Regions from separate parts of the Cellulomonas algicola genome, predicted to be linked through region 4. Evidence: riboswitches for the same ligand, from Rfam matches in the RefSeq annotation. Region 4 holds a riboswitch; each other region holds the start of a gene.

Region 1 (7,071 bases), on a different contig from region 4:
CAGGTCGAGCGGACGCGACAGGACGGGCGTCGCGAAGACGTTGTCGACGACGACGGTCGCACCGGCGGCGTGCGCGAGGCGGGACACGGCGGCGATGTCGACCAGGTCCTGCATGGGGTTCGACGGCGTCTCGAAGAAGACGACGTCCGCCGGGGTCGACAGTGCCTCCTCCCACTGCGACAGGACGTGCCCGTCGACGTAGTCGGTGCGGACGCCCCACCTGGCGAGGATCTCGTCGAAGATCACGACGCTCGACCCGAAGAGCGCGCGGGCGGACACGATGCGCGAGCCCTGCTGGACGAGCGCGGCCAGGGCGGTGAAGACGGCGGACATGCCGGTCGCGGTCGCGTATGCGGCCTCGGCGCCGTCGAGCAGGCGCAGGCGCTCCTCGAACGTCGAGACCGTCGGGTTGGAGTAGCGCGAGTAGAGGAACCGGTCGACGTCGCCCGCGAACGCGGACTCGGCTTGCGCGGCGGAGTCGTACACGTACCCCTGGGTGAGGAAGAGGCCCTCGGACATCTCCTGGAACTCGGACCGCACGAGCCCGCCGCGGACGGCGAGCGTGTCGGGCCGCAGCGTCGAGCGGTCGACGGAGCGGTCGTCCCAGTCGCCGGGACCGGGCACGCGGCCCGGCACGCGGTCGGCGGTCACAGCGTCGTCCAGGGCAGTCCCTCGGCGCGCCACCCGACGTGCCCGCGCTGACCGTCGGGGCCGACGTCGCCCTCGAACCCGCGCAGCACGTTGTACGCGGGGCCGAACCCGGCGGCGGTCGCGGCCTGCGCGGCGGCGACCGAGCGGACCCCGGAGCGGCACAGGAAGACGACGGGCCGCTCGTCGCCGGGCGTCAGGCCCGCCTCGGCGAGCTCGTCGACGAACCGGGGGTTGAGGCCGTGCGGGGTCGTCCACTCGACGAGCGCCGCACGGCCGCCGATCTCGGTGGCGTCGGGCACGCCGATCAGCCGCCACTCGGCGTCGGTGCGCACGTCGACGAGCAGGGCGCGCTCGTCGGACGCGAGCAGGTCCCACGCCTGCTGCGGGGTCAGGTCACCGGCGTACGGCATCGCGATCCTCCATCGGTCCTGGCGGTAGCACCCTCGCCCGGCGGACCGGGGGGTTGCTGCGGCGTCGTCGAGCCAGATCTCTCGGCCGCTCTGGATGGTTGGCGCGATGCTACGCGCGCCGGCGGCCGACGCGCCAAGGAGTGGACACGCTGTCCCGTCATCCGAGACGGCCGACGTGTCCCGTTGACACATCACGGGCGCCGACGGAACCCTCGTCGTCAGGTCATGAGCGCCAGCGCGAAGCCCCGGCTCGCTGGCCGGCAACCCTCCTCCGCGGTGGGGTGCCCCGGGTGACGACCAGGCCGACCGCCGCCCGGCGGACGGCAAGCGCGGGGCCGGCCGTCGGTGCCGGGTCCCACGGACCCGTGAGGAGCACCATGTCCGTCATCGCCGAGACCACGTCCTGTGCCGAGGTCGACGCCCCGGTGTCGACCCGCGAGCCCGTCCCCGCCCTGCTGCCCGTCGTCGGCGGCGACACGACCGTCCCGCTCGTCGACGGCACCCAGCGGGTCTACGCCAACCTCGACTACGCCGCGAGCGCCCCCGCGCTCGAGTCCGTCGCCGCCCGCGTCACCGAGGTCCTGCCGCTGTACGCGTCGGTGCACCGCGGCGCCGGGTACCTGTCGCAGGTGTCCACGGCCCTCTACGAGTCGTCCCGGCAGAGCATCGCGCGGTTCGTCGACGCGCGCCCCGACGACGTCGCGATCATCACGCGCAACACGACCGACTCGCTCAACCTGCTCGCGGGTGTCGTCCCCGCCGGTGGCAAGGTCCTCGTCCTCGACGTCGAGCACCACGCCAACCTGCTGCCGTGGGTGCAGTCGTCGCAGCGGCACGGCAACACCACGACGATCCTCCCGATCGGCCGGACCGTCGCCGAGACCCTCGACGCGTTGCGCACCGAGCTCGCGACCCAGCCCTACGCGATCCTGACGATCACGGGCGCGTCCAACGTGACGGGCGAGTCGCTGCCGATCGAGGAGGTCGTGGCGCTCGCGCACGCCGAGGGCACCCGCGTCGCCGTCGACGGCGCGCAGCTCGTCCCGCACCGCGGCTTCTCGCTCGCCCGCACCGGCGCCGACTACGTCGCGTTCTCCGGCCACAAGACGTACGCGCCCTTCGGCGCGGGCGCGCTCGTCGGTCGCCGCGACTGGCTCGACACCGGCACGCCCTACCTGGCCGGTGGCGGCGCCGTGCGCGACGTGCGCGCCGACCGGACCGTCTGGCAGCCCGCCCCCGCGCGGCACGAGGCCGGGTCGCCCAACGTCATCGGCGCGATCGCGCTCGCGGAGGCGTGCGACCGGCTCGCCGCCCTGCCCGCCGGCGCGCTGCTCGCGCACGAGGAGGCGCTCCGCGCCCGCCTGGTCGACGGCCTGGGCACGATCGACGGCGTCGAGGTCGCGCGCATCTGGCCCGACTCCGCGGACCCGGTCGGCGTCCTCACGTTCACCGTCCCCGGCCACGACCCCGGCCTCGTCGCCGCGTACCTGTCGGCCGAGCACGGCATCGGCGTCCGCGACGGCCGGTTCTGCGCGCACCCGCTCCTCGCGCACCTCGGCGCGTCCGGCGGCGCGATCCGCGCGTCCGTCGGCGTCGGCACGACGAGCGAGGCCGTCGACCGCCTCGTCGACGCGCTGCGCCGCTACCTCGCCGACGGCCCGGCCGCCCGGTACGACGTCGTCGACGCCTGCTGGACCGTCGTCGACGACACCCGCCCCCTCGTGCAGGTCCACGGCCTCGACGCCCTCGCCGCCACCGCGGCCGCCGCCTGCGGTCCGGCCCTCGACGACTGACGCGCCCGCGACGGCTCGGCGCCCGCTCGTCGTCAGGCCGCGTCGGTCGCGCGCGCCGAGGGGGCCCGGCCCGCGGGGGACGGGCGCGTGATCAGCCGACGACGATGCCCAGGTGCTCGGCGACGAGCGGGGCGAGGTCGAGCAGCTGGTCCTGCGTGATGCGCGCGCCGCGCAGCCCGTCGAGGCCGTCGATGCGCTCGAGCCCTACGACTCCGCGCAGGTCGACGTCCTCGAGCCGCGCGCCCGAGACGTCGAGACGCCGGACACGGCAGTCGTCGAGGACGACCTTGCGCGCCTTCACCCGGGCCAGGTCGAGCTCGTCGACCATGACGCCGACCAGCCGCACGTCGGTGAGCGTCGCGTCGCGCAGGTTGAGGTAGTCGACCTTGCCCCCGTGCAGCTCGACGCGGGTCCACTCCGACCCGTGCGCCTCGACCGCACCGAGCCGCGCGCCCTCCCACCGGCAGTCGAGCCAGGTCGTCGACACCGCGGACAGCGACCCGGCCCGCACGCGCGTCCAGGCGGTGTCCGACGCGCGCGTGCCGTCCAGGCGCACACCGTCGAGCGAGCAGTCCGTGAAGGTGCACTCGAGGATCCGGGAGTGGGACCCGTCCTGCCCGTCGAGGTCCTCGCCGACCAGGTCGAGGGCGTCCAGGTCGCCGTCGCGCTCCAAGAAAACCATGGTCGCCACCCTGCCAGACCCGTGCGACGCTTCCGCCGTGCTCCACGACGTCACGCTCGAAGGCCACGGTGCTCGCCTCGTCCCGCTCGACGACACCCACGCGGCGGCGCTCGCCGCGTTCGTCGACGACCGGGTGTGGGCGGGCATGTCGTCGCCGCTGCCCGTCGGGATCGACGGCTGGCGGGCCGAGGTGGACCGCGCGCGGGCGACGCCGGGGCGGGTCGCGCTCGCGGTCCTCGACGCGGCGACGGGCGAGGTGCGCGGCAGCACGTCGTTCTACGACCTGGACACCCACGTCCTGCGCGTCGAGATCGGGCACACGTACTACGCGCCGCGCTGGTGGGGGACGTCGAACAACCCGGCCTGCAAGCTCCTGATGCTCACGCACGCGTTCGAGACGTGGGGCATGCAGCGCGTCGCGTTCCGTGCCGACACCCGCAACACGCGCTCGGTCGGCGCGATCCGTCGGCTCGGCGCGGTTCCCGAGGGGGTGCTGCGCAGCCACCGCCTCGCCCCCGACGGCACGCGCGGCGACTCCGCGTACTTCTCGATCCTGCCCGACGAGTGGCCCGCGGTCCGCGCCGGCCTGCTCGCGCGGCTGGCGGGGACGACGCCGGACGTCTGACGCCGCACGGCGGACGGATCACCCCGCGCGAGGGGTGCGCCGACGGTCACCCCCGGCAGACTGGGGCGCATGCCGGGCAGTGTGCTCCTCCCGCGAGTCGACCGATCCGCCCTCGACGAGCAGCGTCGTCGCGTGCACGTGCGCGTGCTGGCGTCGCGGACCGTCTGGGTCCTGGCCGTCGTCGGCCTCGTCTCGAGCCTGCTGCGCGGGGTCTGGCGCGACCTCGCGCTGTTCGACGACATCGTGCCGAACGCGGGGACCGCGTCGGCGCGCCCGGCGCTCATCACCGTCTCGATCGTGCTGCTGTTCACCGCCCGCGGGCTGCGACGCGGCCACCGGCTGTCGTGGATCCTCACGCTCGGCCTGCTCGTCGCGTCGGCGGTGCTGCACCTCGTGCGCGGCCCGGACGTGCTCGCCGCGGCCGCCGTCGTCGTCGGCACGGTCTGGCTGGCGACGCAGGGCGCGTCCTTCCCGGTGCTGCCCAACCGGCGCGACGTGCGGCGCGCGGTCCTGCTCGTCGTGTTCGCGGTCGTGTTCGTCGTGGTGACGACCGTCGGGCTCGTCGTGTGGGTGCTCGTGCGGGACCCGGGCACGGACGAGATCGAGCGGCTCGCCCGCATCCTCAGTCCCGTCGAGTTCGTCCTCGAGCTCACGTTCCTGCTGACGCTGCTGTGGACGCTCACGTCGCCGCGCCGTCCGCACAAGCTCAACGCGGCGGACCACGCGCAGGAGCGCGAGCGGGCCCGCGCGGTCGTCCAGCGCTGGGGCACGGGCACGCTCGACTACTTCGCGCTGCGCGACGACAAGGACTGGTTCTTCGTCGGGCGCTCGGTGGTGGCGCACTCGGTGCGCGGGGGTGTCGCGCTCGTGTCGCCCGACCCGATCGGGCCGCCCGAGGAGCGAGAGCAGACCTGGGCCGAGTTCCTCGACTACACCGAGGACTACGGCTGGTCGGTCGCCGTGATCGGCGCCGGTCAGGACTGGCTCGGCGTCTACGAGGCTGCGGGCCTGCGCGTCGTCTACCTGGGCGACGAGGCGATCGTCGACTGCACGACCTTCACGACGGCCGGCGGGTCGCACAAGTCGCTGCGGCAGGCCGTCGGACGCGTCGAGCGGGCGGGCTACACGACGACGTTCCACGACCCGGCGACGATGGAGCCGCACCTGCGCGCGCAGATCGAGGCGATGAGCGACGAGTCGCGTCGCGGCGAGACCGAGCGCGGCTTCTCGATGACCTTGTCGCGGCTGTTCGACCCCGCGGACACCGGGCTGCTGATGTCGGTGACGCAGACGTCCGCGGGTCGCGTCGACGGGTTCTGCCAGTGGGTGCCCGCGCCCGCGATCGGCGGCTGGTCCCTCGACGTCATGCGCCGCCGCCTCGACGTCGAGGGCCTGCCCAACGGGCTGATCGACACGAACATCGTGCACACGATCGGCGAGCTCAAGGCGCGCGGGCACACCGGTCTCGGACTCAACTTCGCGGTGCTGCGCGAGGTCCTCGAGAACGACGAGGGCGGCGGCTCGCGCCTCGACCAGCTCACGCGGCCCGTCCTGCAGCGGCTGTCGCAGGGCACGCAGATGGCGACCCTCGGCCAGTTCAACGAGAAGTTCGACCCGGGCTGGGTGCCGCGCTACACGATCCTCGACTCCGTCGAGTACGTCGCGACGCAGGCCGTCGTCATGGCCGGTGCGGAGGGCGTCACCGAGATCCCGGTGATCGGGCGCTTCCTCGGCAACGTCGGGCAGCCGACGTGACCGGCCGGCGCGGGTCCGGCCCTCGCGCGGGGCGGCTGGCGTGATCGGGTCTCTGCTCGCCGCGGTCGCGTCGTCGGTCGGGTACGGCATCAGCACGATCATGCAGGCGGTCGGCGCACGCCGGGCGCGGGGCCTGGGCGCCGTCCTGCAGCCGCTGGTCGTCGCGGCGTTCGTCCTCGACGGCCTCGCGTGGCTGCTGTCGCTCGCGGCTCTCGACCACCTGCCGCTGTTCGTCGTGCAGGCCGTGATCGCCGCGTCGCTCGTGGTCGTCGTCCTGCTCGCGCGGGTCGTCCTGCACGCGACGATGCGCCGTCTCGACGTCGCCGCGGTCGTCGCGGTCGTCGCCGCGCTGGTCGTCGTCGCCGCGGCCGGGGGCGAGCAGCCCGCGGTCCACCCGCCCGACGGGTTCGTCGGCACGACCATCGCCGCCGCAGGCGTCGTCGCCGTCGCGACCCTCGCCGCCTACCGATCCGGGCCGCCCGTGCTGCTCGCCGTCCTCGGCGGGCTCGGCTACTCGATCGCCGCGATCGCGGCGCGCGCCGCGCACGCCGACGGCGACCTGCTCGACACGGTCCTCCAGCCGCTCGCGATCCCGATCGTCGTCGGCGGCGTCGCGGGCGCCCTCGCCTACCTCCGCGCGCTCGAGCGCGGGTCCGTCGGGACTGCGGCCGCGATCGTCTCCGTCATCGAGGTCGTCGTCCCCGGCGTCGTCGGCCTGACGGTCCTCGGCGACTTCGTGCGCGACGGGTGGGCAGTCCCCGCCGCGGCCGCGCTCGCCGTCGCGCTCGTCGGCTGCGTGGCGCTCGCGACGAGCCCCGCCAACGCGGCCGCCGAGTCGGGCGACGCGCCAGGCGACGACGACGTCCGCACGCCTGCGCGCTCCGGGTAGACGCCCGCGCCACCGCGAGCCGGGCCACGTCGCCCTGTGCTTGGGTGAGCGCATGGACCCAGCGCAGGAGCCCCGCGACGCGACGCTGTCGGGCGACACGACGCTCGTCCTCCCGGAGTTCGACAACCCGCCCCACGAGCCGATGCCCCTGGTGCGCGCGTGGTTCGACGCCGCGCGCGAGCGCGGCCTGCGCGAGCCGTTCGCCGCGACCCTGGCGACCGTCGACGAGCACGGCGACCCGCGCACCCGCACCGTCCTGCTCAAGA
Region 2 (7,071 bases), 240 kb from region 4:
AGCTGGTCCGGGTAGGAGTGCGCACGGTCGAGCAGGCCGACGAAGTCGAGCAGCTCGGCGATGCGCCGGTCGCGGTCGGCCTTGGGCCAGCCCGCGACCTTGAGCGGGAACGCCACGTTCCCGGCGACGGTGCGCGACGAGAACAGGTTGAACTGCTGGAAGATCATGCCGATGTCGCGGCGCTTGCGCTCGAGCGCGCGCTCGGACAGCGCGGCGACGTCGTCGCCGTCCACGACCAGCTGCCCCGACGTGACGCGCTCGAGGCCGTTGATGAGCCGCACGAGGGTGCTCTTGCCGGCGCCGGAGTAGCCGATGACGCCGAAGATCTCACCCTGCTCGACGGCGAGGTCGACGCCGTCGACGGCGCGGATCGGCCCGTTCGGGCCGTCGAACACCTTGGTGACGTCGCGGAACTCGATGATGGGGGTCACGTGGGGGACCTTTCGGGGACGGACGACGGCCGCGCGGTCCGGTCCCCGGGGGTGGTGGGGACCGGACCGCGCGGACCGGTTCAGCCAGCGGCCTTGAGGTTCTCCTGCGTCTGCGCCAGGACGTCCTGGAGCTTGGCGGCGTCGTAGCCCTCGACGATCGTGGCGGTGCCGCCGGACGACTCGACGACCGACTCGAGCACCTTCGGGTCGTGGTAGAGCTCGACGATCTTCTGGTACGTCGGGTTGTCCGCGTCGTCCGGGCGAGCCGCGATGATGTTGATGTACGGCTGGGCCCCCGGCGAGTTCGGGTCGTCCGCGAAGACGTAGCTGTCGAGGTCGAAGCCCGCGTCGGTCGCGAAATTGTTGTTGACGATCACGCCCGCGACGTCGGGGTCGCCGATGAGGCCCGCGGTCTGCGACGCCTCGACAGGGCGCACGACGACGGTCGACGCGTCGGTGTCGACGTCGTCCGGCGTCGGGACCTTCGGCTCGCCGGTGAACTCGATCAGGCCGGCCTCCTCGAGCACGAACAGCGCGCGGGCCTGGTTGGTCGCGTCGTTGGGGATCGCGACCTGCTCGCCCTTGGTGAACTCGGAGACGTCCGTGTGCTTCTGCGAGTACAGCGGCAGCGGGACGATCAGCGTGGAGCCGATGGGCTGCAGGTCGTCGCCGGTGTTGTTGTTGTGGTCGGCCAGATACAGGATGTGCTGGAACGCGTTGAGGTCGATCTCGTCCTCGGTGAGTGCCGGGTTCGGCTGCGTGTACTCGGAGAAGCCGACGATCTCGAGGTCGATGCCCTCCTCCGCGGCGAGCTCCTTGAGGATCTCCCAGTGCGGCTGGCCGACGTCGGTCGTGCCGAGGCGGACGACGGTCGCGCCGTCACCGGCGGCGGAGTCGTCGGCGTCGGGACGCGTGAACGCGAAGACGAGCGCGCCGACGAGGACGACGACGGCGACGACCGCACCGACGGCGAGGCCGGTCCGGCGCTTGCCGCCGTTCTTCGCCGGGAGGACGGGGACGTTCTCGGACATGGGTGGGTCTCCTTGCGGTGTGCCCGACGGATCCGGGCGGGTCAGGGACAGGCGTCGTGGGACGCCGGCCGCGTGGCCGTGGGCCGGTGCGGCGGTGGGACGAGGACGGCGGGGTGCCGTCGGTCGAGGCGCACGGCGCGGTGCGCCGGCGGCTCAGGTGCGACGGTGGCGGCGCTGTGCCGGTGTCAGACCAGCTGGCCGTGGGTCGCCGGACACGCGGGCATGCGACACATGACGGCCGTGGCGGCGGTCATGGTGCGGGCCTCGCGGGTGTCCATCGATCGACCTCTTCCTCGCGCGCCGGCGACGGAGTGCCGGGCGGTGGCGTCAGTGAAGCGAAGGTCCTGGACACGTGTCAAATTCCGACCAGCACTGTCGGGATATGTCACGCGGGCGGGCGCACCGATCGACCGGGCGACGAGCGCGCGGGCGACGGGCTGCGGGGTCATGCGTCCTCCTCGGGCGCCAGGGCGCCGGTCGACTTGTGGGCGCCGCCGTGACGCACCACCGGTTCTCGCCCCGGGGCACCCCGCTCGATCAGGAGGGTTGCCGTGCAGCCAGCCGGGTACTTGACGCTGCAGCTCGTGAACCAGGTCCCAGGATAGACGACGCGACGCGACGCCCCGGCGTCACGCTCGTCACACCGGCGGCACGCCCGTCCCCGGCCGTCCGCGCCCGTCGGTCATGACGCGCGAGACCCCCGGTGCGGGTGCACCGGGGGTCTCGTCGTCGTGCGGGCGCCCCGGGCGCGCCGCGCCGGCGCCGTCGCGCGCTCAGGCCTCGGGCGTCGCCGTCTCGCCCGTCGGGCCATCCGTCGCGACCGGCTCGCCGGCCAGGACGAGGTAGAGGTCGCGCCGCGCGCGCTCGACGATCGCGAGCGCGGCCGTCGCCTGCTCCGGGGTGCCCGTGCGGGCGACCTGGACCGCGGCGCCCGAGAGCGCCTCCAGGGCGGGTCGCAGCGCGCGGCCGGGGTGGACCGGGCGCTCCTGGGCGTCGAGCCACGGCGCGCCGAGCGCGTCGCGCTGCTCCTCGACGTACGCGGCGCCCGCCTCGGTGAGGCTCGCCATCCGGCGGCCGCCCTGCGCGGACAGGGTCACGAGGCCCTCGTCCTCGAGCATCGCGAGCGCCGGGTAGACGGCGCCCGGGCTGGGCCGCCAGCGGCCCTCGGACCGCGTGCCGATCTCCTGGATGAGCTGGTAGCCGTGCATGGGCTGCTCGGCGAGCAGCAGCAGGATCGCGGCGCGGATGTCGCCGCGACCGGCCCGGCCGCCGCGGCGACCGCCGTGACGCGGGTGCGGGCCGCCGTGGTGGACGCCGAAGCCGCGGCCGCCGCGCGGGCCAGGTCCGAACCCGGGCCCGCCAGGTCCGAACCCGGGCCCGCCGGGGCCGAAGCCCGGGCCGAACCCGGGTCCGAACGGCGGGCCGGACGGGCTGCCGGCGGCGTCCTCGTCGAAGGCGTCGGGACCGGCGGGGCGGTGGTGGACGTGGTGGTGTCGCATGGGTGGTCTCCTCAGGTGCGTGGGCGTCGGCGGGGGTGCGGGGCACGGCTCGACCGGGACGACCCGGGAGGGGTGCGGCGCGATGCCAACGTCCTGAACGATATATCGTTGATACATCGTTCGCAACACCCTGGACCCGTCAGGGCGGCGGCAGCGGTGACCAGAACGACCAGGGCTCCCCCTCCGGCCCGAGCGCCCCGTACTCGCGCACGCCGTACGGCTGGTCCGTCGGCGGGTACGTCACCGTGCCGCCGCGCGCGACGACCGCCGCGTGGTGGGCGTCGACGTCGCGGACCGTCACGACGAGCATCGCCGTCGCGGCCCCGAGCGTCGCCGGCGACGCCAGCCGCCACTCCGGCGCCACGCGGTGCAGCATGACGATCCCGTCGGCCGTCCGGACCTCGCCGTGCACGACCGTCCCCCCGTCGTCGCGGTGCACCGGCCCGGGCTCCAGCCCGAAGACCTCGACGAGGTGCCGGTGCGCGGCCTCCAGGTCGGCGTACACGAGGACCGCGACGCGCCGCAGCGGCTCGGTCGACGCGACCGCGGTGTCCTCCAGCACCGCCAGCAGGCGTCGGCACACGTCCACGTCGCCCGCGTCGTCGCCGCGCCGTGCCGTCCCGTCGCCGGCGACGTCGGGACGCGTCGCGCTGAGCCGGTGCAGCAGGCGCTCCATCCGCAGCACCTGGTCCTCGAGCTCCGCGAGGTGCGTGCGCAGCGCGCCGTCGAGCGTCCACCCGGGCGCGTCGAGCGCCGCCGCGATGTCGTCGAGCGACACCCCGAACCGCCGCAGCACGCTGATCCGGTACAGGCGCTCGACGTGCGCACGCCGGTAGACGCGGTGACCGGCGGCTGTCCGGTCCGGCCGCAGCAGGCCCACGTCGTCGTAGTGGTGCAGCGTGCGGACGGTCAGCCCTGTGAGCGCGGCGAGGTCGCCCACGCGCCAGCCCGCGCCGCCGGTCCCCTCGCCCGGCGCGCCGTCGTCGTCCGCCCGCTCGCTCACCCCGCCCGCCTCGCGCTCGTCGGGACCCACCGGCCCGTGCCGCGGCTCAGAGCGGCGAGTGGATCGCCCAGCGGTGACCGAACGGGTCGACGAGCCAACCGCGCCGCTCGTCGCCCTGGTCCGCGGGCTCGCGGTCCACCGTCGCGCCCGCCGCCACCGCCCGCGCGTACACGGCGTCCACGTCGTCGACCTCCAGCACGACGGCTGCCGTCGCGTGCCCGAGCGTGGCCGGGGCGTAGGCGCCGTAGTCGTGGTACTCGTCGGACAGGTAGAAGGGCCGCCCGCCGATCGCGAGCGCCGCGAAGCCGATCCGCCCGTCGTCCTCGGTGTACCGCTCGCCGGTCTCCGTCGCCCCGAACGCGGTCGCGTAGAAGTCGATCGCCGTCGTCGCGTCGTGCACGGTCAGGTAGGGCACCAGCTGGGTCATCGCAGCCTCCCGGTCGGTCGTGCCGCGGGCACCGGCGCCCGCACCGCCGACGCTAGGCCCTCACGTCACGTGAGGTGCAAGGGTCAGAGGCGAGGATCCACGGGCTCCGACTCCAGCGCCAGGACCGCGAACACGGCCTCGTGCACGCGCCACAGCGGCTCGCCCGAGGTCGCGCGTGCGAGCCCCTCCAGCCCGAGGGCGTACTCCCGCAGCGCCAGCCCGCGCTTGCGGCCCAGGCTGCGCGACCGCAGCCGCTCGAGGTTCGCCGGCTCGGTGTAGTCCGGGCCGTAGATGATCCGCAGGTACTCGCGGCCGCGCACCTTGATCCCCGGCTGCGCGGGTCCGCCCCGGCGGCCGCGCACGAGGTTGCCGAGCGGCTTGACGACCATCCCCTCACCGCCCGCCCCGGTCAGGTCCGTCCACCAGGCGACGCCTGCGCCGACGGACGCCTCGTCGTCGACGTCCACGACCAGCCGTCGGGTGCCCTGCAGCACGCCCGCGGCGTCCGCGGCGACGAGCCGGTCCGCGACGTCGAGGTGCCAGAGGTGGTCCTGCGTCTCGAAGGTCCGGCCGTCCGCCGCGAGCACCTGGAACGGCGCGAGCCGCACGCCGTCGAGGCCGTCGGTCGGCCACACGTACCGGCGGTAGGCGTCGGCGAACGCGTCGGCGTTGCGCCGCCGTGCGTCAGTACGGTCCAGCAGCCCCGCGACGTCGAGGCCCCGGGCCGCCGCCGCGCGCAGGGCGTCGACGGCCGGCGAGAGGGCCGACCGGGCCGCCGCGCCGACGGCCGCGTACTGGTGGCGCAGCAGATCACCGGCCTTGACCGACCAGGGCATGAGCTCGGCGTCGAGCAGCAGCCAGCCCGTCGGCCCGTCGTCGGGTCCCAGGGTGTCCCACAGCCCGGCGGCCGTGGCGGCGTCGCGGAGGACCGCGAGCAGCGCCTCGGAGCGCGCGGCGTCGAAGAACGGCCGTCCCGTCCGGGTGTGGACCACGCCGGTGACACCGTCGGGCATGCCGAACCGTCCCGACGCCGCCGCCTGGTCGCGGCAGACGAGCACGACGGCCCGCGACCCCATGTGCTTCTCCTCGCACACGACCGTGCCGACGCCGTCGGACCGGTAGGCGTCGAACGCCTGCGCCGGGTGCTCCAGCAGGTCGCCGTCGGGCGCCGTCGCGCACGGGCTCATCGTCGGCGGCAGGTACAGCAGCCAGCGCGGGTCGACCGCGAACCGGCTCATGACCTCCAGCGCGCCCGCCGCGTTCTCCTCGGCGACCGTGACGCGTCCGAGCAGCGTCGTCTCGACCGAGCGGCGGCCGAGCACGTCCGACACGTCGAGCACGTCCGGGTCGCGTCGCGCCGTGCCGGACGGCACCGCGTCGAGCGGCCGAGCCGGCTCGCACCACGTCCGCTCCGCCGGGACCTGCACGACCTCACGCTCCGGGTAGCGCAGGGCCGTCAGGTGCCCGCCGAACACGCAGCCCGTGTCGAGGCACATCGTGTTGTTCACCCACGTCGGGACGGCCGTCGGCGTGTGCCCGTACAGCACCGTCGCGCGCCCGCGGTAGTCGTCCGCCCACGGCAGCCGCACGGGCAGCCCGTACTCGTCCGTCTCCCCCGTCGTGTCCCCGTACAGCGCGAACGACCGCACCCGGCCCGACGCCCGGTTGTGGAACGACTCCTTGAGCCCGGCGTGCGCGACGACGAGCGCACCGCCGTCCAGCACGAGGTGCGCGACGAGCCCGTCGCACCAGTCCCGGACCTCGCGGCGGAACTCCTCGCTCTCCCCGGCGAGCTGCTCCAGCGTCTCCGCGAGCCCGTGCGCGACGCGCACCTGCTTCCCGTCGAGCGCGCGGACCAGCTTCTCCTCGTGGTTCCCGGGCACGGCGAGCGCGTGCCCGGCCGCGACCATCCCCATGACGAGGCGCAGCACGCCCGGGCTGTCCGGTCCGCGGTCCACGAGGTCCCCCACGAACACCGCGCGCCGCCCCTCCGGGTGCACCGCGTCGACGGGTCGACCGGCGTCGTCCCGGACGAGCGCGTATCCCAGCCGGACCAGCAGCGCCTCGAGCTCCGACCGGCAGCCGTGCACGTCGCCGACCACGTCGAACGGGCCACGCTCGTCGCGCCGGTCGCTCCGCAGCGGCTGCCGCGCGATCACCGCCGCCTCGACCTCGTCGACCGACCGCAGCACGTGCACCGTGCGGAAGCCCTCCTTCGCGAGCCCGCGCAGCGAGCGCCGGAGCTGGTCGCGCTGCCGCCGCACGACGTGCGCACCGAGGTCGCGGTCGTCGCGCGCGGCGTTGCGGGCGACGCACACCTCCTCCGGCAGGTCGAGGACGATCGCGACCGGCAGCACGTCGTGCGCGCGGGCCAGGTCGACGAGCGACCGCCGGGCCTGCGCCTGCACGTTCGTCGCGTCGACGACCGTGAGCAGCCCGGCGTCGAGCCGCGCGGCCGCGACGTGGTGCAGCGCGTCGAAGGCGGCGCGGGTCGCGCCCTGGTCGTTCGGGTCGTTCGCGACGAGCCCGCGGAAGAAGTCGGACGACAGGGTCTCGAACGGCCCGAACGCGCGCGCGGCGAACGTCGACTTGCCGGAGCCCGACGCGCCGACGAGGACGACGAGCGACAGCGCGGGCACCGTCAGCGTGGTCATCGGGCCTCCTCCCCGGTGGTCTCGGT
Region 3 (7,071 bases), 260 kb from region 4:
CGACGAGCAGGATGATGCCGATCCACAGCAGGACCTTCGCGGCCTCGACGGCGACGCCGAGGACGATCATCACCACGCCGGCGATGATGAGGATGAGCCACAGAGCCATCTGACTGCCTCTCTCGACCCGGTGGCCGGGGTTGGCCGCCGGACGTCCACGACCGCGGTTCTCCAGTCGCAACTCCTTCATGGTCGTGCGACCAGGGGCGCGCCGCACGTCGGGCGGGCCTGTGCGAACGGTGGTACGCGGGGTGAGAAGTCCTGCGTCAGACGCCCGCCTGCGCGGTGGGCGGGTCGACGAGGTAGGTGCCGTGCCCCTCGACCACGAGCCCGTCGACGAAGCGCAGGACCTCGTCGACCACGCCGCCCGACTGGTTGCGGTAGCCGAGGACGAGCACGTCGACGCCGGCGTGCACGCGTTCGACGGAGAACCGCAGGTCAGGGACCCGTCGGAGGCCTTCCGTCCAGTAGGCCCGCAGGGCGTCCTTGCCGCGCAGGACCCCCTGCGTCGCGGGCAGGAGCCGGGCGGCGAAGGGCGAGGTGAACACGACGTCGTCCGCGAAGTGGTCCAGGACGGTCTCGACGTCGTGCGCGTTCCAAGCGGCCACCCAGGCGGCGGCGAAGGCGTGCGGCTCGGGTGTGGACATGCCGGGCAGTGTGGCACCGCGACGTGCGCATGGTGGACATCGATGTCCAGCATGCGAGAACGACCGGCGGCGATACTTGACCTATCCAGTCGGGATTTCTAGTGTGCTCGTCACCGGGGTCACCAGACCTCGGGGTCATGAGCTCCAGCACCAAGCCCCGGCTCGCTGGACGGCAACCCTCCCGCGCGGCGGGGTGCCCCGGGTGACGACCAGGCCGTGAGCGCACCGCCCACGGCAACGGCGCGGACGCAGGCCCACGGCCTGCCGTGAGGAGAGAGCGATGAGCGGGCGAGCCCCTGGACGCGCAGCCGTCCTGACGTGTCGCTGTCGCCCCCTGCGCTCCTGTCGCACGCGCTGACACCCGCGCTCGCCGCACCGTCGGTCGGAGCCCGTCGCGCCCCGACCCCGCCGCCCGCTGACGCGGGCGTCTCGTCCCACCCCACCGCCACGTCCCGGCACGGACGCGCCCTCGGCGCGCCCGCAACCGCCGTGCACCCCAGAGACGGACCCGCACCATGACCGTGACCCCCCGCACCCACCTCGGCCTCGACCTCTCCGACGCCGGCGCGCACCCCGAGGCGTGGCGCGCGACCGGCTCCGAGCCGCACCGCCTGTTCGACCCCGAGCGCCTCGGCCAGCTCGTCGCGACCGCGCAGCGCGCCACGCTCGACTACGTCCTGTTCGACGACGCGTTCGCGCTGCACACCAGCCGCAACACGACGCTGCGCGGCCGGCTCGACGCCGCGCTCGTCTCCGCCCGGCTCGCCCCGCGCAGCTCCGGGATCGGGCTCGTCGCGACCGTCGACACCACGCACACCGAGCCGTTCCACGTCGCCAAGGCGATCCAGACGATCGACCACGTGAGCCGCGGTCGCGCCGCCTGGCAGGTCGGCTGGTCCACGACCGACGAGGTCGCCGCCGCGTTCGGCCGCAAGCCCGCGCAGGACGAGGCCGACGCGGTCGCCGAGGCCGACGAGGCCGTCGACGTCGTGCGCAAGCTCTGGGACAGCTGGGAGGACGACGCCGAGATCCGCGACGTCCCGACCGGCCGGTTCGTCGACCGCGAGAAGATCCACCGCATCGACCACGACGGCGTGCGGTTCGCCGTGCGCGGCTCGTCGATCACGCCGCGCTCGCCGCAGGGCCAGCCGCCCGTCGTCGTGCGCGTCGGGTCCTCGTCGTCGTTCGCGCTCGCCGCGCACCGCGCCGACGTCGTGCGCATCCGCCCCGCCGACCGCGGCGACGCCGCGCTCCAGCGCGCCGAGATCCGGGCCGCTGCGGCCGCCGTCGGGCGCGACCCCGACGAGCTCCGCGTGGTGGCCGACCTGTTCGTGGTCCTCGGCGGGACCGAGCACGCCGCCCGCGAGCGGCTCGCGCTGCTCGACGCGCTGACGGCCCCCGGGCGGCGCACGCACGAGGGTGCCGCGCACGTCGGGACCGCGGCGGACCTCGCCGCGACGATCGAGGACTGGACGACGACCGGCGCGGTCGACGGCTTCACGCTGCGGCCCGCCGCGCTGCACACCGACGTCGACGGCATCGCCGACGAGGTCGTGCCGCTGCTGCGCGCAGCGGGCGTGTTCCGTGAGTCCTACCCGGGCACGACGTTCCGCGACACGCTCGGCCTGGCGCGCCCCGTCAGCCGCTACGCGACCGCGATCGCCTGAGCCGCCGACCATGACGAACCGCCCCCGCAAGCAGATCCACCTCGGCGCGCACTTCCCGGGTGTCAACAGCACCACGGTGTGGACCGAGCCCGACTCCGGCAGCCAGATCGACTTCGCGTCGTTCGAGCACCTCGCCCGCAAGGCCGAGGACGCCCGCCTCGACTTCTTCTTCCTCGCCGAGGGCCTGCGCCTGCGCGAGCACAAGGGGGAGATCTTCGACCTCGACGTCGTCGGGCGCCCTGACACGCTGCCCGTGCTCGCCGCGCTCGCGGCCGTCACCGACCGGCTCGGCCTGGTCGGCACCATCAACACGACGTTCAACGAGCCGTGGGAGATCGCCCGGCAGTTCGCGACGCTCGACGTCCTGTCCGGCGGCCGTGCCGCATGGAACCTCGTGACGTCGTCGGACGCGTTCACCGGCGCGAACTTCCGCCGCGGCGGGTTCCTGCCCTACGCCGAGCGGTACGAGCGGGCCGCCGAGCTCGTCGCGGTCGCCCGCGCGCTGTGGGACTCGTGGGACGACGACGCCGTGCTCGGCGACCGGGCCGCCGGCGCGTTCCTACGCGACGGCGCCGTCCGGGACGTCGAGCACGCAGGGCCGCACTTCCGGGTGCGCGGCACGTTCCCGACGCCGCGCGGGCCCCAGGGGCACCCGGTCCTGTTCCAGGCCGGCGACTCGGCCGACGGGCGCGACTTCGCGGCGGCCACCGCCGACGTCGTCTTCTCGATGCACTCGACGTTCGAGGACGGCCAGGCGTTCTACCGCGACGTCAAGGGCCGCCTCGCCGCGCTCGGGCGCACCGAGGAGTCGCTGAAGATCCTGCCCGCGACGACCGTCGTGCTCGGCGACACCCTCGCGGACGCACAGGAGCGGGCGCGCGTCATCCGGCGCCAGCAGGTCTCCGGACCGGGCGCGATCGCGTTCCTCGAGCAGGTGTGGGGCGTCGACCTCACGTCCTACGACCCCGAGGGGCCGCTGCCGGACGTCGAGCCCGACGTCGACAACGCCGACATCACGCGCGGCCGGGTCCGGCACGTCAAGGACCCGCGTCCGGTCGTCGCGCAGTGGCGTGCCCGTGCCGAGGCCGAGGGGCTCTCGATCCGCGACCTCGTCATCGCCGTCACGACGCGCGGCGGGTTCGTCGGGACGCCCACGCAGGTCGCCGACGCGATCGACCGCGCCGTCCAGGAGGACGCGAGCGACGGCTTCATCCTCGTGCCCCATCTGACGCCGCACGGGCTCGACGACGTGCTCGACCGCGTCGTGCCCCTGCTGCAGGAGCGCGGCTCGTTCCGCACCGAGTACAGCGGCCCGACGCTGCGCGACCACCTCGGTCTCGACCGGCCCGCCCCCGGCCGCACCCGCACCGCCCATCTCGACCAGCAGCCCGTCGGCTGAAGGAGCCCCCCACGATGACCGACACCGCGATCCGCCCGGCCGACACCGGGACCGCCGCCGCCCGTGACGAGTGGGCCGCCTGGCACACCGAGCGCGAGCGCACGCTCGCGACCCCGCACGGCTGGCTCACGCCCGTCGCGCTGCTCTGGCTGCGCGCGCAGCGCCGCACGCTGCCGGGCGTGCCCGGCCTGTGGTGGGCCGACGACGAGGGCGCGCACGTCCTCGCGGTCGACGACGACGGCTTGGTCGACCCGGCCGACGCGGGCACGACCCTGCGCGGCGAGCGGTCGTGGGAGGTCGTCGAGGACGGCTCGACGGTCGTCGCGCGCTTCCTGCCGGCCGGCCGTGACCCGCTGGCCGCGCCCGACGAGGTCGAGGTCGTGGTCGAGCTGGTCAGGCGGACCGGGCGCTACGCGCTGCGGCTGCGTGACCCGCAGGCCGCGACCCGCGCCCGGTTCACCGGGGTGCCGACGTTCGCCTACGACGAGTCCTGGGTGCTCGACGCGCCCGTGCGCTGGTACGACGCCCCGCAGCGGGTCGTCGTCGGGGCCGCACAGGCCGGCCTCGTGCACGACGCGACCCTGGTCGGCGAGGTCGACGTCGAGCGCGGCGGCGTCGCACGGACGCTGCGGCTCGTCGGTGCCCCCGGCAAGGAGGGCGTCGCGCTGCTCTTCTCCGACGAGGCCGACGACGTCGCCGGGTGGCGCGTGCTGCACACCGCGCGCCCGGCCGAGGGTTCCGCGACGATCCGGCTCGACCTCAACCGCACGCTCAACCTGCCGTACGCGTTCACGGAGTTCGGCACGTGCCCGTCGCCGGTGCTCGGCAACCACCTGCCGTTCGCCGTCGAGGCGGGGGAGCGCGCGCCGCTCGGGGCACGGCCGTGACGGCGCCCGCCACGGACGCGGTGCTCGAGGTCGTCTCCGTCCCGCTGTCCGACCCGCGCGTGCAGCCGCTGCTCGACGAGCTCGCGACCGAGTACCTCACCCGGTACGCGGAGCTGTTCGGCGAGCGCGACCTGCGCGAGGAGATGGACCGGTACCCGGCGGAGCAGTTCGTGCCGCCGGCGGGCGACCTCGTGCTGCTGCTGGAGGCGGGCGAGCCCGTCGCGGGCGGTGCGTTCCGGCACCGCACCGAGCCCGAGGTCGGCCCGGTCGAGCTGCTGGAGCGGCCCGCGGCCCGCGACGCCGAGGGGCGTCCTGCGCTGCCGACGGCGGAGCTCAAGCGGATCTGGACGTCGTCGGCGCACCGCCGCCGCGGCCTCGCCCGCCGCGTGCTCGCCGAGCTCGAGCCGCGTGCCGAGGCCGCCGGGTACCGGCGGCTCTACCTGACGACCGGCCCCCGGCAGCCCGAGGCCGCCGCGCTGTACCTCGCGACCGGCTACCGGCCGCTGTTCGACCCGAGCGACCCGCCCACCACGGGACCGCTGCCCTTCGAGAAGTGGCTGTGAGGAGGACCTCGTGAGCACCATCGACCTACGTCACGACGACGTGCAGCGCCGCGTCGCCGACGTCGTCCCGGTCCCCGTCGCCGTCCCCGACGGGGCGCGCGTGCCCGCCGGGACGAGCGCGCGCGACGAGCTCGAGCGCCTGCGGGTCCGGCCCGCGCGCCACCCCGGCCGGTGGGTCGCGACCGCCGCCGTCGCCGTCCTGCTGGCGATGGTCGTCAGCTCGCTGCTGTCGAACGACAAGTGGGGCTGGGACGTCGTCGGGCAGTACCTGACCTGGCCGTCCGTGCTCGAAGGGCTGTGGGGGACGGTCCGGCTGACCGCCGTCGCGGCCGTCGTCGGGTTCGGCCTCGGGACGGTCCTCGCGCTCATGCGCCTGTCCCGCTCGCCGCTGCTGCAGTCGGTCGCCTGGGCGTACGTGTGGGTGTTCCGGTCGGTGCCGCTGATCCTGCAGCTGCTGCTCTGGTACAACCTCGCGTACCTGTACCCGACGCTGTCGCTCGGGATCCCGTTCGGGCCGTCGTTCACCGAGTTCGGCACGCTCGACGTCGTCGACAAGTTCGGCGCCGCGATCCTGGGCCTCGGGCTGTCGCAGGCCGCGTACTCGTCCGAGATCGTGCGCGCCGGCATCCTCGGCGTCGACCAGGGCCAGCACGAGGCCGCGGCCGCGCTCGGCATCCCGCGCGCCCGCCAGCAGTGGCGGATCGTCCTGCCGCAGGCCATGCGCACGATCGTGCCGACGTCGGTCAACGAGATCATCGGCCTGGTCAAGGGCACGTCGGTCGTCTACGTCCTCGCGTACGGCGAGCTCTTCTACACGGTCGGCGTGATCTACGGGCGCAACCTGCAGGTCGTGCCGCTGCTGCTCGTCGCGGGCATCTGGTACCTCGTCCTGACGACGGCCCTCACGATCGCCCAGTTCTACCTGGAGCGGTACTACGCCCGCGGCGCGCTGCGCACGCTGCCCCCCACACCGCTGCAGAAGGCGCGCTGGAACGTGCTGCTCGCCTGGTCCCGCGTCGCGGGCCGGCCCGTGCACGCGAGCGTGCCGCCGGGCTTCGGCTCGCGCGGGGGGCAGCGCGGCCTGGCCGGCGTGCGCTCGGGCGGGCAGCGACGCGACGAGGGAGGTGCGGCATGACCGCCACGACCACCAGCACACGGACGGGTACGCCGCCGGCCGCCGGAGGGCTGCTCGAGGTGCACGGCGTGCACAAGTCGTACGGCACGCTCGAGGTGCTCCAGGGCGTCGACCTCGTGGTCCGCCCCGGTGAGGTGACCGTCGTCATCGGCCCGTCCGGCTCCGGAAAGTCGACGCTGCTGCGCGTCATCAACCACCTCGAGAAGGTGGACCGCGGGTTCGTCGCGCTCGACGGCGACCTCATCGGGTACGCGCGCCGCGGGGACTCGCTGCGCGAGCTCAAGGAGAAGGACATCCTGCGGCAGCGCACGCAGATCGGCTTCGTCTTCCAGTCCTTCAACCTGTTCCCGCACCTCACGGCGCTGGAGAACGTCACGGAGGCGCCGGTCTCGGCCCAAGGCCGGCCGCGTGCCGAGGTCGAGGCCGAGGCGCGCGCGCTCCTCGACCGTGTCGGGCTCGCCGACAAGGCCGACGCCCGCCCCCGGCAGCTCTCCGGCGGCCAGCAGCAGCGCGTCGCGATCGCCCGCGCGCTCGCGACCCGGCCCAAGGTGCTGCTGTTCGACGAGCCGACGTCCGCGCTCGACCCCGAGCTCGTGGGCGAGGTCCTCGACGTCATCCAGGACCTCGCGCACGGCGGCACGACCATCGTGCTCGTGACGCACGAGATCGCGTTCGCCCGCCAGATCGCCGACACCGTCGTCTTCATGGACGGCGGCCGGATCGTCGAGCAGGGCCCGCCCGCCCGGGTGCTCGACCACCCCGCCCACGCCCGG
Region 4 (7,071 bases):
GCACCTCGGCGGCCTTCGCGGGGTCGGAGTCGAGGTGCTCGCTCACGTCGGCGACACCCGGCGTGGTGCTCGCGAGCACGCTGGTGGCGACGGCGAACCCGTCCGTGAGCGCGGTGTCGCGCACCTCGGTCGGGTCGATCGCGAGGCCGATCGCCTCCCGGACGGCCGGGTCGCTGCCCAGCGTGGACGCGCCGTTGAACGTGAGGCCGAACGTGATGCCGGGGTTGGCGCGGTGGACGAGCGGGAAGCCCGACTGCTCGAGAGTCGCGATGTCGGTCGGCTGGACGCCGCCGATGACCTGGACCTGGCCCGACGTGAGCGAACCCGTGCGGACGCTCGCCTCGGGTGCGACCTGGAACGTCACGGAGTCCACGTGCGGGGCACCGGCGTCGGTGCGGGCCTCAGGTGCCCACGCGTAGTCGTCGCGGGCCTCGAGGACCGTCTCGGTGTCCTTCGTGTAGTGGTCGAGCACGAACGGTCCGGTGCCGACGACGGCCGCGCCGTCCGCGCGGTCGTCGAACGGCACGGCGATCGTCGACGCGGCCACGACACCGAGCGCGACCGTGCTCACGGCCTGCGGGAACGCGGCGTTCGGGGTGCCGAACGCGACCGTCACGGTGTGCTCGTCGACGACCGTCGTGCCCGTGTAGCCGACGAACGACGGCGCCGCGCTGCTCTTGGCACCCGCGGCGACGATGTCGTCGAACGTCGCCTTGACCGACTCCGCGGTGAGGGGCGTGCCGTCGGAGAACGTCACGTCGTCGCGGAGCGTGAAGGTGTGCTCGGTGGCGTCGTCGTTCGACGACCACCCGGTCGCGAGCCACGGCTCGAGCGAGCCGTCCGCCGGGTCCTGCCACAGCAGCGAGTCGACGAGCTGGCGCGTCACGTAGAGCGTGTCGTTGCCCGAGCCGGTGCCGGACGGGTTGAGCGAGATCGGGTCGTTGCCGATCGCGAAGACGAGGTCACCGCCGTCGACGGGACCGCTCGACGCGGACGTGGACGGCTCGGCGCCCTCGGGGGAGCCGGAGCTGCACGCGGCCAGGGCGAGGCCGAGCGCGAGGGTGGACGCCGCGACGCGCAGGGCGCGCGTGCGAGCAGGGGACGGGGACTGCGACATGGGGTCTCTCCAGGGTGCTGCGGGGCGGGGGCGCGGTCAACGCCGGGGGCGGCGACGGCCGGGACAACAGGCGGTCATCGCTCACCTCCTCGGTGCTCGGCCCGCACGGAGACGCCGGGGATCGCCTCCAGCAGCTCGGTCGTGTACGGGTGGGAGGGACGCGCGAACACCGACTCGACGTCGCCGTGCTCGACGACCCGCCCGTGCCGCAGCACGACGACGTCGTGCGCGACCTGCCGGACGACGGCGAGGTCGTGCGAGATGAACAGGTACGAGACGGCCAGGTCGCGCTGCAGGTCGGCGAGCAGGTCGAGGATCTGGGCCTGCACGGACACGTCGAGCGCGGACACCGGCTCGTCGAGCACGACGATGTCGGGCCGCACGGACAGCGCCCGAGCGATCGCGACGCGCTGCCGCTGACCGCCCGAGAGCTCGGCCGGGTGGCGGTGCAGCGCCGACGCAGGGAGCGCGACGAGGTCGAGCAGCTCGGCCGCACGGGCGGCGCGCTCGCGCCGGTCGCCGACGCGGAACGCGCGCAGCGGCTCGGTGACGATCCGCTCGACGGTCCAGCGCGGGTCGAGCGACGCGTACGGGTTCTGCTGCACGACCTGGAGCCGGCGCCGCAGCGCGCGGAGCTGGGCGCCGCGGGCGCGCGTCACGTCGGTGCCGTCGACGTGGACCGTCCCGGCGGTCGGCTCGGTGAGGCGCAGCGCGAGGCGCGCTGTCGTCGACTTGCCCGACCCGGACTCGCCGACCAGCGCGAGCGTCCGGCCGCGCGGGACCGCGAAGGACACGTCGTCGACGGCGCGCAGGACGCCCGTCCCGTCCCGACCGGAGCGCGGCAGCGGGAAGTGCTTGACGAGCCCGCGCACCTCGAGCGCGGGCGGTGCGGGCGTGCTCGCCGGGCCGCCGGCCGTCGAGGGGACGCGCTCCGCAGGGACGCGCGCCGCGGGGACGGTCACCGGACGGACGGCTGTCGCGCGCCGCGCGCCTCGCAGCGACGGGGCGGCCGCGAGCAGCGCGCGCGTGTACGCCTCGCGCGGCGACCCGAGGACCTCGTCGGGCGTCCCCGCCTCGACGACGCGACCGCGGGACATCACGACGATCCGGTCGGCCCGATCGGCGGCGACACCGAGGTCGTGCGTGATGAGCAGGACGCCCGTGCCGGTCGCGGCGGTGAGCTCGTCGAGGTGGTCGAGGATCCGGCGCTGGACCGTCACGTCGAGCGCGCTGGTCGGCTCGTCGGCGACGAGCAGGCGCGGCTTCGCGACGAGCGCGATCGCGATGAGCACGCGCTGGCGCATGCCGCCCGAGAGCTCGTGCGGGTACTGCCGTGCGCGCAGCTCGGGCTCGGGCAGGCCGGTGCGGCGCAGCGCCTCGACGGCCTGGCGGGCGGCTCCGCGGCGGTCGGCCAGCCCGTGCACGACGAGCGCCTCGGCGACCTGGTCGCCGATCCGTGTGACGGGGTTGAGCGACACGGTCGGGTCCTGCGGGACGAGGCCGACGAGCGCGCCGCGGACGGTGCGCAGGACGCGCGGCGACGCGGTCGCGAGGTCGTGGCCGAGCAGGTCGATCGTGCCCGACGCGATGCGTGCGGCGGGCGCGAGCAGGCGGACGACGGCCGCGGCGGTCGTCGACTTGCCCGAGCCCGACTCGCCGACGACCGCGACGGTCTCGCCCGCGTCCACGTGCAGCGAGACGTCGCGCACGGCGTGCACGTCGCCGCGGCGCGTGCGGTAGGAGACCGCGAGGTCGCCCACGGTGAGCAGGCGCTCGGCGGTGGGGGCGCCCGCGGCCGGCGCGGCGGAGGTCGTGGCGGTCATCGGGCCCTCCCGGGGTCGCCGTCGAGCGCGCGGGAGATCCGTCCCGCGGCGAGCACGGTCGCGACGACGACGAGGCCGGGGAGCGTCGTCAGCCACCACGAGGTGCGCAGGAAGTCGCGGCCGCCCGCGACGAGCGAGCCCCACTCGGGAGCGGGGGGCGGCTCGCCGTAGCCGAGGAACGACAGCGACGACACCGCGAGGACCGCACCGCCGAGCTCGAGCGCGGCGAGCACGACGACGGGTCCGACGGAGTTCGGCAGGACGTGGCCGAACAGGACGGTCCACCAGCGGCTGCCGCCCGCCTGCGACGCCTCGACGAACCCGGACGTCCGCACGCGCAGCACCTCGGACCGCATGATGCGGCTCACCGCCGCGACGTTCGCGATGCCGACGGCGATCGCGACGTTCACCGAGCCGAAGCCGAGCACCGTGATGAGCGCGAGCGAGAGCAGCAGCGCGGGGATGGACAGGAGCACGTCGACGACCCGCATGGCGACGTCGTCGACGAGACCGCCGACGAACCCCGCGACGAGCCCGACGAGCGCGCCGACGACGAGCCCGACGAGCACCGCGACGAGCGCGGCCCGGAGAGTGAGCGGCGTGCCGTGCACGACGCGCGTGTACAGGTCGCGGCCGAGCTGGTCGGTGCCGAACCAGTGCGCGGCCGACGGCGGCTGCAGCTTGTCGGCCGGCACCCCGACGAGCGGGTCACCGGGTGCGAGGAGCGACGGCGCGAAGGCCGCGACGACGACCGCGAGCGACCACACGAGCGCGAGCACCAGGCCGGGCCGGCGGGCGAGGTCCTCGACGCGGGACCGCCACGGGCCGCGGTGGGTGAGCTCGTCGTCGTGCTCGCGGACGGCGTCGGCGAACCGGTCGGCGGCCGTCGCGGTGAAGTCGTCGGCGCGCGTGCCCGGGTCGAGCGCCGTGGGGACGAACCCGTCGGGGCGCGACGGGCCTGAGCCGGTGAGGCTGTCGATCGTGCTCATCGCGCACCTCCGGCGGGGACGGCGTCGGCGTGCTCCGCGGGCGCGGTGGTCGGCGGCGGCGTGACGTGCGCGTCGGCGGCCGGACGGCCCGCGTCGTCGGGCTCGGGCGTGACGCCCGCCGCACGACCGCCCGTCACGATGCGCGGGTCGAGCAGCGGGTAGACCACGTCGACGAGCAGGTGGGTGAGCACGTAGACCGTCGCGGCGACGAGCACGACGCCCTGCACGACGGGGATGTCCTGCGAGGCGACCGACGTCGCGGTGAGGCGCCCGAGCCCGGCCCGGGAGAACACGGTCTCGGTCACGACCGCGCCGGACAGCAGCCCTCCGACGACCAGACCCGTCGCGGTGAGCGCGGGCAGGGCCGCGTTGCGCAGCGCGTGCCGCAGGTGCACGCGCACCCGGCCCGCGCCCTTGGCGACCGCGGTGTCGACGTACGGCTCGCGCAGCGTGTGCAGGAGGCTGCGCGACAACAGCTGCGCGATGATCGCAGACGTCGGCAGCGCGAGCGTCACGGCGGGCAGCACGATCGACGCGGCCCCCTGGTTGCCGAGCGCGGGGAAGATCGGCAGCTGGAACGAGAACCACTGCACGAGCGTCAGGCCGAACCAGAACGACGGGATCGCGACACCGAGCGGCGGCAGCGACAGCAGGAACCCCGCGAGCGCGCGGTTGCGCGTCGCGGTCGCGACGACCGCGAGCGTCCCGCCGCCGACGACCGCGAGCAGCAGCGCGGCCCCCGCGATCGCGGCGGTGGGCGGGATCGCCTGGGCGAGGAGCGTCGTGACCGGCTGCTTGCTCACGACGGACGTGCCGAGGTCGCCGCGCACCGCGTCGAGCAGCTGCGTCAGGTACTGCACGGGCAGCGGCTGGTCGAGCCCGTACTCGGCGCGCAGCGCGTCGAGCTGCTCGGGGGTCACGTCGGACGAGTCGCCGCCGTACATGATCGACACGGGGTCGCCGGGGAGCGCGTAGAGCACGACGAAGGACACGGTGTACGCCGCCCACAGCACGAGCACGGCGAGGCCGAGCCGGCGGGCGAGGTACCGCGTCACGGCGTCACCGCCGGGGCGTGCGGTGCGGGCGTCATGGGTGCTCCTTCGGTGCGCGGGACGGTGCGCGCGTCGGTCGTCCGTGCTTGCACGACGGGGGTGCCGTGCCGGGTCATCACCTGGAGCACCCCGCCACGTCCGGAGGGTTGCTGCCCGACCAGCCAGGGCTTGTCGTCGGGTCTCGTGACCGGCCCGGAACGTAGGAACGCGGCCGGGGGCGGTCAACGGTCCGGCGTGCGTGTCCCACGATCCGGACACGGCGTCTCACGTGCGTCCCGCCGCCTGAGACGACCCCGCGCGGGCGTTGACTGCCGGCTGTCCTGCGTCGACCCTGCGCGCAGCCACGCACCGACCGAGGAGCCGCCCATGAGCATCGACGTCCGCGACACCGCTCGCCTCGCTCACGAGCGGTACGCCGCGCCGCTCGCCGTCGACCTGCGCACGTCGCCGGTCGTCGAGCAGCAGCTCGCGCACCGCTCCGTCCGCCGCTACCTGCCCGACGAGGTCGACGACGCGACGATCCGGACGCTCGTCGCCGCCGCGCAGTCCGCCGCCACCAGCTCGAACCTCCAGCTCTGGAGCGTCGTCGCCGTCCGCGACGCCGCGACCCGAGCGCGCCTCGCCGAGCTCGCCGGTGGGCAGGCGCACGTCGTGCAGGCGCCCGTCCTGCTCGTCTGGCTGGTCGACCTCGCCCGCGCACACGCCGTCGCGGCCCGGCACGAGGCACCCACCGCGGGCGCCGAGTACCTCGAGACGGCCGTCGTCGGCTTCGTCGACGCCGCGCTCGCCGCGCAGAACGCGACGCTCGCCGCCGAGTCGCTCGGGCTCGGCACCGTCTACATCGGGGCGCTGCGCAACCACCCGGCCGAGGTGTCCGCGCTGCTCCGGCTCCCGGCGCACGCGTTCCCGGCCTTCGGGCTCGTCGTCGGGCACCCGGACCCCGCCGAGGGCACGCGCGTCAAGCCGCGGCTCCCGCAGTCGGCCGTGCTGCACCACGAGGTCTACGACGAGATCGCGCACGAAGCGGTCGAGGACTACGAGCGGCGCATCGGTGCGTTCTACGCCGACGAAGGCCTCGCGCACTCCTGGGTCGAGCGGCTGCTCGCCCGGCTGTCCGGCCCGCACGCGCTCAACGGCCGCGACCGGCTGCGCGAGCACCTGCACGACCGCGGCTTCCCGCTGCGCTGAGCCGCCCGCCCGTTCGTGCGCCCGGCCACGCCGACCCCGCTGACCCGTCCTGCCGACCGCCACCCCCAGGAGCCCCTCATGACCCGATCCACCGCCCCCGCCGAGGACCTCTCTCTCGAGGCCGCGGGCGCGCTCGCGCCGCTCGTCACCCCCGCCGACGCGGCCGCACGCGTCGCCGACGGAGCCGTCCTCGTCGACGTCCGCAGCGACGCCGGCCGCGCGCGCACCGGCGCGATCCCCGGCGCGACGGTCGTCGACCGGTACGCCGTCGACACGGACTTCGACCTCGCGTCGGCCGCGCGCGTCGCGCCCGTCGTCTCGCTCGACACGCCGATCGTCGTGGTGTGCGGGTCGGTCCGCGGCTCCGGACCGGTGGCCGCCGAGCTGCGCGCGCGCGGCTTCACGAACGTCGTGCACGTCGAGGGCGGCGCACCCGCGTGGAAGGACGCGGGGCTCCCGGTCGACGAGGTCACGGCGGGGGAGCCGTCCGCGTGAGCGCACCCACGACCGACCGGGTCGGCGGGACGCGGCACGGCGGGATCGTCGTGCGCCTCGTCGAGCCGCACGAGCACGACGAGGTGGCCCGCCTGTCCGTCGCGGCCTACGCGCACGACTACGAGCTCAGCGACACCTACCGGGCGTCGCTGGCCGACGTCGCGTCGCGGGCGGCCGAGCACGAGGTGTGGGTCGCGCAGGACGTGGCGACCGGCGCGCTGCTCGGCACGGTCGCGACGCCGCGCGCCGGCCGCCACATCTCGCCGCTCGGGGAGGACGGCGAGCTGGACTTCCGGCTGCTCGCGGTCGACCCGGCGGCGCGCGGCCGCGGCATCGGGACGCTGCTCACGCGGTTCGTCGTCGACCTCGCGCGGGCGCGCGGCCTGGCGCGCGCCGTCATGAACTCC

What was found. Region 4 has a riboswitch for S-adenosylmethionine ahead of KOV94_RS14565 (ABC transporter permease). Riboswitches for the same ligand answer to the same signal wherever they lie in the genome.
Region 1: linked by a shared signal. The riboswitch ahead of KOV94_RS01650 (aminotransferase class V-fold PLP-dependent enzyme) and the one ahead of KOV94_RS14565 (ABC transporter permease) in region 4 are both predicted to bind S-adenosylmethionine.
Region 2: linked by a shared signal. The riboswitch ahead of KOV94_RS13505 (MetQ/NlpA family ABC transporter substrate-binding protein) and the one ahead of KOV94_RS14565 (ABC transporter permease) in region 4 are both predicted to bind S-adenosylmethionine.
Region 3: linked by a shared signal. The riboswitch ahead of KOV94_RS13420 (LLM class flavin-dependent oxidoreductase) and the one ahead of KOV94_RS14565 (ABC transporter permease) in region 4 are both predicted to bind S-adenosylmethionine.

What each region holds. Positions count from the first base shown of each region.
Region 1 covers NZ_JAHKSJ010000002.1:356,313-363,383, forward strand. The annotation lists gene KOV94_RS01640 (O-succinylhomoserine sulfhydrylase) at 1-624, opposite strand, end outside; gene KOV94_RS01645 (rhodanese-like domain-containing protein) at 648-1,061, opposite strand; SAM riboswitch class I at 1,068-1,162, opposite strand; SAM riboswitch class IV at 1,283-1,397, shown strand; gene KOV94_RS01650 (aminotransferase class V-fold PLP-dependent enzyme) at 1,439-2,854, shown strand; gene KOV94_RS01655 (pentapeptide repeat-containing protein) at 2,946-3,536, opposite strand; gene KOV94_RS01660 (GNAT family N-acetyltransferase) at 3,574-4,161, shown strand; gene KOV94_RS01665 (bifunctional lysylphosphatidylglycerol flippase/synthetase MprF) at 4,231-5,916, shown strand; gene KOV94_RS01670 (hypothetical protein) at 5,957-6,805, shown strand; gene KOV94_RS01675 (pyridoxal 5'-phosphate synthase) at 6,858-7,071, shown strand, end outside.
Region 2 covers NZ_JAHKSJ010000017.1:23,006-30,076, reverse strand. The annotation lists gene KOV94_RS13510 (methionine ABC transporter ATP-binding protein) at 1-431, opposite strand, end outside; gene KOV94_RS13505 (MetQ/NlpA family ABC transporter substrate-binding protein) at 512-1,462, opposite strand; SAM riboswitch class IV at 1,938-2,052, opposite strand; gene KOV94_RS13500 (PadR family transcriptional regulator) at 2,236-2,961, opposite strand; gene KOV94_RS13495 (MerR family transcriptional regulator) at 3,101-3,964, opposite strand; gene KOV94_RS13490 (VOC family protein) at 4,011-4,391, opposite strand; gene KOV94_RS13485 (polynucleotide kinase-phosphatase) at 4,475-7,045, opposite strand; gene KOV94_RS13480 (3' terminal RNA ribose 2'-O-methyltransferase Hen1) at 7,042-7,071, opposite strand, start outside.
Region 3 covers NZ_JAHKSJ010000017.1:6,633-13,703, forward strand. The annotation lists gene KOV94_RS13410 (DUF4175 domain-containing protein) at 1-109, opposite strand, end outside; gene KOV94_RS13415 (nuclear transport factor 2 family protein) at 267-647, opposite strand; SAM riboswitch class IV at 781-894, shown strand; gene KOV94_RS13420 (LLM class flavin-dependent oxidoreductase) at 1,163-2,314, shown strand; gene KOV94_RS13425 (NtaA/DmoA family FMN-dependent monooxygenase) at 2,325-3,713, shown strand; gene KOV94_RS13430 (DUF1684 domain-containing protein) at 3,728-4,600, shown strand; gene KOV94_RS13435 (GNAT family N-acetyltransferase) at 4,597-5,163, shown strand; gene KOV94_RS13440 (amino acid ABC transporter permease) at 5,174-6,298, shown strand; gene KOV94_RS13445 (amino acid ABC transporter ATP-binding protein) at 6,295-7,071, shown strand, end outside.
Region 4 covers NZ_JAHKSJ010000017.1:264,164-271,234, forward strand. The annotation lists gene KOV94_RS14550 (ABC transporter substrate-binding protein) at 1-1,117, opposite strand, end outside; gene KOV94_RS14555 (dipeptide ABC transporter ATP-binding protein) at 1,192-2,940, opposite strand; gene KOV94_RS14560 (ABC transporter permease) at 2,937-3,929, opposite strand; gene KOV94_RS14565 (ABC transporter permease) at 3,926-4,984, opposite strand; SAM riboswitch class IV at 5,059-5,170, opposite strand; gene KOV94_RS14570 (NADPH-dependent oxidoreductase) at 5,348-6,169, shown strand; gene KOV94_RS14575 (rhodanese-like domain-containing protein) at 6,248-6,664, shown strand; gene KOV94_RS21320 (GNAT family N-acetyltransferase) at 6,661-7,071, shown strand, end outside.